2 regions of the Ureibacillus sp. FSL W8-0352 genome follow, and region 2 is predicted to be linked to the other one. Evidence: riboswitches for the same ligand, from Rfam matches in the RefSeq annotation. Region 2 holds a riboswitch; the other holds the start of a gene.
The links. A riboswitch is a leader RNA that binds a small molecule or an ion and turns the genes downstream of it on or off. The one in region 2 is predicted to bind preQ1.

Region 1 (3,424 bases), 1.3 Mb from region 2:
ATCGTTGTTTAATTTTGCATGTTGATCCTGGAAATCCTGAATCTGCGAAAGGAAAAATCGTCCAAAAGGAGATACAAGAGATTTTAAATTTTGATATCGGGCAAATGAGAACATTTAAACTAAAAAAGCATGAAGTATTTATTCCATTTGAAGTAATAGATACAAAAGAGAAGATGGGAATATTAAAGGATTTTATAGCTATTCAATACAAGATTTTTTTAGAGAATTATTAGTAATTCTAGTTATTATTCAAAATCAATTGTTCGAATTGAATCTTATTGTAACGATTTAAATAAAATTATGGAATGGGATAATTTTTTCAAACTTTCCTCATCTCATTTCGTCAATGATTGGAAGTATCTCGAATGAAATTTATAGAAACGAAAAGAAATAGTGGGGTAATCACTATTGTCAGATTTCATAATCCTCCTTTCATGATGTATGTATCGTTCTCCATTGACAAACACTATCCTCATCATTCTTTTTTAGTATGGTGTACAGATGATACTTCGATTTGGTTATGTTTCAATGGCGCTCCCATTGTGGGAAGCGTCTCCTTCACATACAATTACTTTTACCAACTGGAAAAACTTGAAGAAACAAGTAGAGCCGAGAAATTATTAACCATCACGGAGCGAAATTTAAAAAATACAATTCGCATTCTCCATTACAATATTGCCCACGGAATACATGTATACCGAATGTCTTCATCCCTCATTCCATTAGCTGCACATCCGGAAGTGGATTGGGAGTTTATCTCCCCGTTTGAACATCTTTTTAAAGAAATCGGAGAAATGGTTCGAAATTATGGAATGCGGGTCAGCTTTCATCCAGGACAGTTTACTTTATTCACAAGTAAATAAGCTCATGTAACAAACAATGCCATTGTGGATATGACCTATCATTTTAAAATGTTGCAAGCAATGGGGCTAGAAAAAGAGGCAATGTTAAATATCCATGTAGGAGGAGCTTACGGGGATAAAGATGCATCTATTTCTCGATTTTATCAAAACTTCCGAAAATTAGATGCAACAATTCGCATGCAAACGACTTTGGAAAAAGATGATAAAACCTACACAGCAGAAGAGACATTAGCCATTTGTGAAAACCTTTTGTATTTGACTACCATCACTATATAGCGAATAAAGGGGACTGTGAATTAGAAGAGTTGTTGCCAAGGATTTTTGCGACTTGGGAACATACAGGGAAAGTTCCAAAATTTCATTTATCATCACCAAAATCTGAAAAAATGTGACGGGCACACGCCGATTATGTTGATATGGATTTTGCTTTTCCATTAATTAAAGCCTTAAAGGATCTCGGGAAATCTGCAGATATTATGATTGAAGCAAAAGCGAAAGATCTTGCGTGCCTCCGTTTTGAGGAGGAGCTAGGGAAATTGCGCGGCTTTAAGCGAATCAGTGGAGGGATAATTAAGATTTGAAATGGTAATCCATTGATTATCTCATTGTTTTTTTAATAAACTTTCTAAAAAAATTTGACCTTTTTCACTATATTCTATAATATTACTAAGTAAAGTTGAATACCCGACTAGAACGGGAGAGGTTCATAGCATAACCCTCTATAAAAAACTATGAAACAATAATATTTCATCAGTTTTAATAGAATGAATTGGGTTTACCTCTCTTGAAAATGTTGGGAAACATTTTGCAAGGAGGTTTTTTTATGTCTAGTCGCAAATTAGAAGATGGTTTAAAGGATTTGACGCTGCTCGGTAATCAAAAGACGTCATATCCAACAAAATATGCGCCAGAAGTATTGGAAGCAGTGGATAATTTACATGTCAATCGGGATTATTTTGTAAAATTCAATTGTCCTGAATTTACTAGTCTTTGTCCGCTTACACAGCAGCCGGATTTTGCAACGATTTATATTTCTTATATTCCGGATAAAAAATTGGTGGAAAGCAAATCGCTGAAATTATATTTATTCAGTTTTCGAAATCATGGAGATTTTCATGAAGACTGCGTAAATATCATAATGAATGATTTAATCAAATTGCTTGATCCAAGATATATTGAAGTGTGGGGGAAATTTACTCCGCGCGGGGGAATTTCCATCGATCCATGGTGCAACTACGGAAGACCTGGAACGAAATATGAAGAAATGGCAAATTACCGTTTAATGAATCATGATTTATATCCAGAAAAAGTGGATAATCGATAAATGAATAACAGAGGTTCTTAGCTACCCTCTATAAAAAACTAAGAAGAAAACAGCATTTCCTTCTTAGGATGCTGTTTTTTTCGTGCGCCCGGCATGTACATGAACTATAGGGTGTAAGTCCCGAACCCCGAAGACAGAAGTAGAGGTTAGCCAAGAGCAAGGGTGTCCGTGGTGACGCGGAATCTGAAGGAAGCTGGAGGCAAAACACCGGTCCGAGGAACACGAACCTCATATAAGGCTAGGTATGATTGAGTGAGTTTGCGAAACAAAACAAAGCTCTTTCTGTCGAAGGTCATATCGAGTAAATGAGGCGGATAGATGGTGTGAAAGTGCATGTACTTACCCGGGGAGGTCTGGCGGATAGGTGAAGTTCGCTTCATAACCTACTTAGTGATAAGTAGCTGAACCGTCAGAAGTCAGCAGAGGTCATAGTATTAGTTGGTTTAGAACTACTAAGAAGGACCGAACAATTAAGAGAGAATAGCCCTTGGCATTCAGTGAGTCATGATGAACACAGAAAACATAGTACCTCACTTGAGGAAGGAAGCGGTGAATCCCGTGGGAGTCCTCTTGGAGGGTGGAGTGACCACTGGCATAAAGAGAACAGCTATTCACGGAAGTTATGAAAACTTGCGTCAATTATCTTAATTGAACCGCCGTATACGGAACCGTACGTACGGTGGTGTGAGAGGACGGGAGCTAATCACTCCCTCCTACTCGATTTTATGAAGGAGTGTCTTTAATGATATTAAAAGAAGAAAAAGCAATCGTCGTATTTAGCGGTGGACAAGACAGCACGACATGTTTGTTTTGGGCAAAAGAACAGTTTAAAGAAGTGGAAGCTGTGACCTTTGATTATGGTCAAAGACATCGATTGGAAATTGAATGTGCAAAGGAAATTGCAAAGAAAGTAGGGGTAAAGCATCACATTCTTGATATGTCCCTTTTAAATCAGCTAGCTCCAAACGCACTAACACGGGATGATATCGAAGTTGAGGAAGGGAAAGATGGCGAGCTTCCTTCTACCTTTGTGCCGGGGCGCAATTTGCTATTCCTTTCCTTTGCAGGGGTGTTAGCTAGCCAAGTAGGAGCAAAGCATATCGTAACAGGCGTATGTGAAACGGATTTTAGTGGCTATCCTGATTGCCGTGATGTTTTTATCAAATCGTTGAATGTAACAATGAATTTAGCGATGGATGATACGTTTGTCATTCATACGCCGCTCATGTGGTTAACG
Region 2 (3,424 bases):
CTCTGCAAAAGGGCATGAAAACCCATTTGCAGAGGACGACCTTGCTGCCGCGTTGCCACCTCTATTGAAGCAGTTATGACTTCCACCTCGGTGTGCTCACTGTCGTGAACACTTCCCAATAACGCGGGAAAGACGTCAACCACTTGCGCAGTTGCTCTCGTAAGGCCCATTCACGAAAAGGAATGCACTAGTTTCCACCAACCACTAGCTCTCTATCGCATTACACATTTCGCTACTTTTCCTTACTCATCAATTTTGCTCGGCTATTCTCAACTAAACTCAGACTCTACTCAACTAAGCTACCGGTGCGGTGATTGTGCTTCCACAACCTTTCTCCGCCACGTTTGATTTCATTATATTTTATTCTGAAATTATATGAATGTCAATAATTTTCGGTAAATTTGGGAAGGAAAATGTTATTCGAATAAATAAGTATTTTCGAATCGATAAATTGCTAAATTCAAAAAATAATTGCTGATTGTAAAAATCAAGCAAATCCAAAAGAGTTCGTTCGTTTTTAATCCTAGTATAAAAAAGTAGCACAGACTGTACATTAGTCTGTGCTACTAGTTTTAGTGCGCCTGGCATGGGTGTAATCTATAGGGTGTAAGTCCCGAACTGTGAAGGCAGAAGTAACAGTTAGCTTAACGCAAGGGTGTCCGTGGTGACGCGGAATCTGAAGGAAGCGAGCGGCAAACTTCCGGTCTGAGGAACACGAACTTCATATAAGGCTAGGTATCATTGGATGAGTTTGCTAAACAAAACAAAGTCCTTTCTGCCAAAGGTGGTACAGAGTAAATGAAGCAGATAGATGGAAGGAAAGATTACATTCTTACCCGGGGAGGTCTGGCGGATATGTGAAGTACGCTTCATAACCTACTTAGTGATAAGTAGCTGAACCGTCAGAAGTCAGCAGAGGTCATAGTATTAGTTGGTTTAGAACTACTAAGAAGGACCGAACAATTAAGAGAGAATAGCCCTTGGCATTCAGTGAGTCATGATGAACACAGAAAACGTAGTACCTCACTTGAGGAAGGAAGCGGTGAATCCCGTGGGAGACCTCTTGGAGGGTGGAGTGACCACTGGCATAAAGAGAACAGCTATTCACGGAAGTTATAAAGACTTGCGTCAATCATCTTAATTGAACCGCCGTATACGGAACCGTACGTACGGTGGTGTGAGAGGACGGGAGTTAATCGCTCCCTCCTACTCGATTATTATTGATCGATTAAATTTTTGAAATGTAATCGTTTATCTAGCAATTGCATAATTGGAATACCGATAAGTAAAACAACCGCTTCACCAATGGCTGTAGTTAACCACGAAAGCCAGAAGGGAAGCTCTAACGCTAACTTTAATTCTAAAGCGATAATCCACATCATGAATGTGAAGACAAATGAGTTAATCAACATACGATAGGCGATGTTTTTCACATATTTGCTAACGATGATAAGAATCGTTAAGCAAATAACGGAGTGGGCTACTCCGAAGACTAAATCAAACCAGCCTAGAGGTGAAAATAAGTTTGATATAAATACGCCTAATACAACACCTAGCATATAGCGAGGGTTAAAGGCTATTAGGTGGTTAAAGATTTCAGCGATGCGAAATTGAATATCGCCAAAACTTAAAAATGATAGCGTATACGTTACCGCAATATAAAGTGCAGCTATGATTGCGGACATTGCCATAAATTTTGTTTTCATTAAATTTTCACTCCTTAGTTTTTTATCGTGGGATTTCGCGAACCACGGTGTGATAAGCACACAAATTATAATTCTATCATAAACAAAAAGAAAATCAAATTTAGCTTTGGAAAAAATGAACGATGATAATGGGAAGATTTCGTACAACAAAATAAAGTTCACAATTTTGTCACAAAATATTCATTATTTCAAAAAAACAATTTATTCTACAAAATTCTCGTAATTTAGCGATTTAAAGCGATAAATTAATATTACTAAAGTAATAAAAAGAATTTTCTTAAATTCAGAACATTCCTAATGTTATTGACTCTTGAACTATGAGAATGTAATATATCTTTAAACTCTAGCTTTATTTGAATAAAGCGAAAAAATTTTTCATTCGAAATGGTTAGTAATTTTTTGAAGGATAGCGGGGGATATTTGTATGAAAAGTAGCATGAAAAAACTATCATTTTTGCTCTTTGGTTTAATGTTGCTTCTAGCTGCTTGTGGCGGCGGCGGTAATGATACATCTGAATCGAGCGAAAACAACACAGAAAACGAAACAGAAACAAAAAATTATAAGATTGGTGTAACACAAATTGTTGAACATCCATCTTTAAACGCTGCATATCAAGGATTCCAAGATGCATTGAAAGATGCTGGTTTAAATGTTGAATATGATTATCAAATTGCACAAAACGATAATAGTTTGAATACGCAAATTGCACAAAACTTAGCAAGTGCAGGAGTAGATTTGATTTTCGCCAACTCGACTCCATCTGCACAAGCTGCTAAAAATGTAACAACTGAAATTCCAATTGTTTTTACATCTGTAACAGATCCGGTTGCAGCTCAATTAATTGATTCGATTGAATCACCTGGTGCAAACGTTACTGGTACGATTGACTTGCACCCAGAAGCAATTAAAACAACGGTAGAATTCATGAAAGACGCTTTAGACGTTAAATCAATCGGAATGGTTTACAACGCAGGTGAACAAAACTCAGTAGCTCAAGTAAACCAAGTGAAAGAGATTGCTGATTCATTAGGTTTAAAAGTAGAAGGTGCTACTGTATCTCAAAGTTCAGAGATCAAACAAGCTGCAGAATCTTTAATCGGAAAAGTTGATGCATTTTATATCATTACAGATAACACAGTCGTATCCGCTCTAGAATCTATTATTCAAGTAGCAGATAGCAATAAACTACCGCTTGTTGTTGGTGAATTTGACTCTGTAAGACGCGGCGGATTGTTGGCATTTGGTTTCGAGTATTACGATATCGGATATCAAGCTGGTGAAATGGCTGCAAAAATCTTAAAAGGTGAAGCGACACCTGCAGATATTCCAGCAGAATATCCAAATACATTGAAATTAGTAATGAATAAAGATGCAATTGAGAAACTTGGTCTTGAAGTGAAAGACGAGTGGGAAGCTGAGCTTGTCGAAACACAACAATAAAATATTTTCAACATGTTAGGAGAGATGATTCAATATGTTTACAGCAATGTTCGGTGCAGTTGAGCAAGGAATCATCTACGCAATAATGGCACTCGGAGTGTATCTAACATTCCGAGTGTTAGATTTTCCAGACTTGACGGTAGATGGTAGCTTTGTTTCGGGTGCGGCTACAGCTGCAACAATGATTGTTTTAGGTTATCACCCAATATTAGCTACGTTAGCAGCGATTGTCGTAGGATTTATTGCAGGATGTATCACTGGTTTGCTCCATACAAAA

Region 1: linked by a shared signal. The riboswitch ahead of queF (preQ(1) synthase) and the one ahead of NST98_RS15290 (QueT transporter family protein) in region 2 are both predicted to bind preQ1.

What each region holds. Positions count from the first base shown of each region.
Region 1 covers NZ_JBBOQT010000001.1:1,745,604-1,749,027, reverse strand. Annotated here, with positions in the region: gene NST98_RS08920 (hypothetical protein) at 1-233, shown strand, start outside; partial or broken gene uvsE (UV DNA damage repair endonuclease UvsE) at 502-1,444, shown strand; PreQ1 riboswitch class I at 1,557-1,602, shown strand; gene queF (preQ(1) synthase) at 1,687-2,187, shown strand; PreQ1 riboswitch class I at 2,192-2,235, shown strand; gene NST98_RS08905 (hypothetical protein) at 2,692-2,835, shown strand; gene queC (7-cyano-7-deazaguanine synthase QueC) at 2,930-3,424, shown strand, end outside.
Region 2 covers NZ_JBBOQT010000001.1:3,027,783-3,031,206, forward strand. Annotated here, with positions in the region: T-box leader at 29-259, opposite strand; gene NST98_RS15285 (hypothetical protein) at 998-1,141, shown strand; gene NST98_RS15290 (QueT transporter family protein) at 1,218-1,706, opposite strand; PreQ1 riboswitch class I at 1,715-1,758, opposite strand; gene NST98_RS15295 (ABC transporter substrate-binding protein) at 2,131-3,147, shown strand; gene NST98_RS15300 (ABC transporter permease) at 3,182-3,424, shown strand, end outside.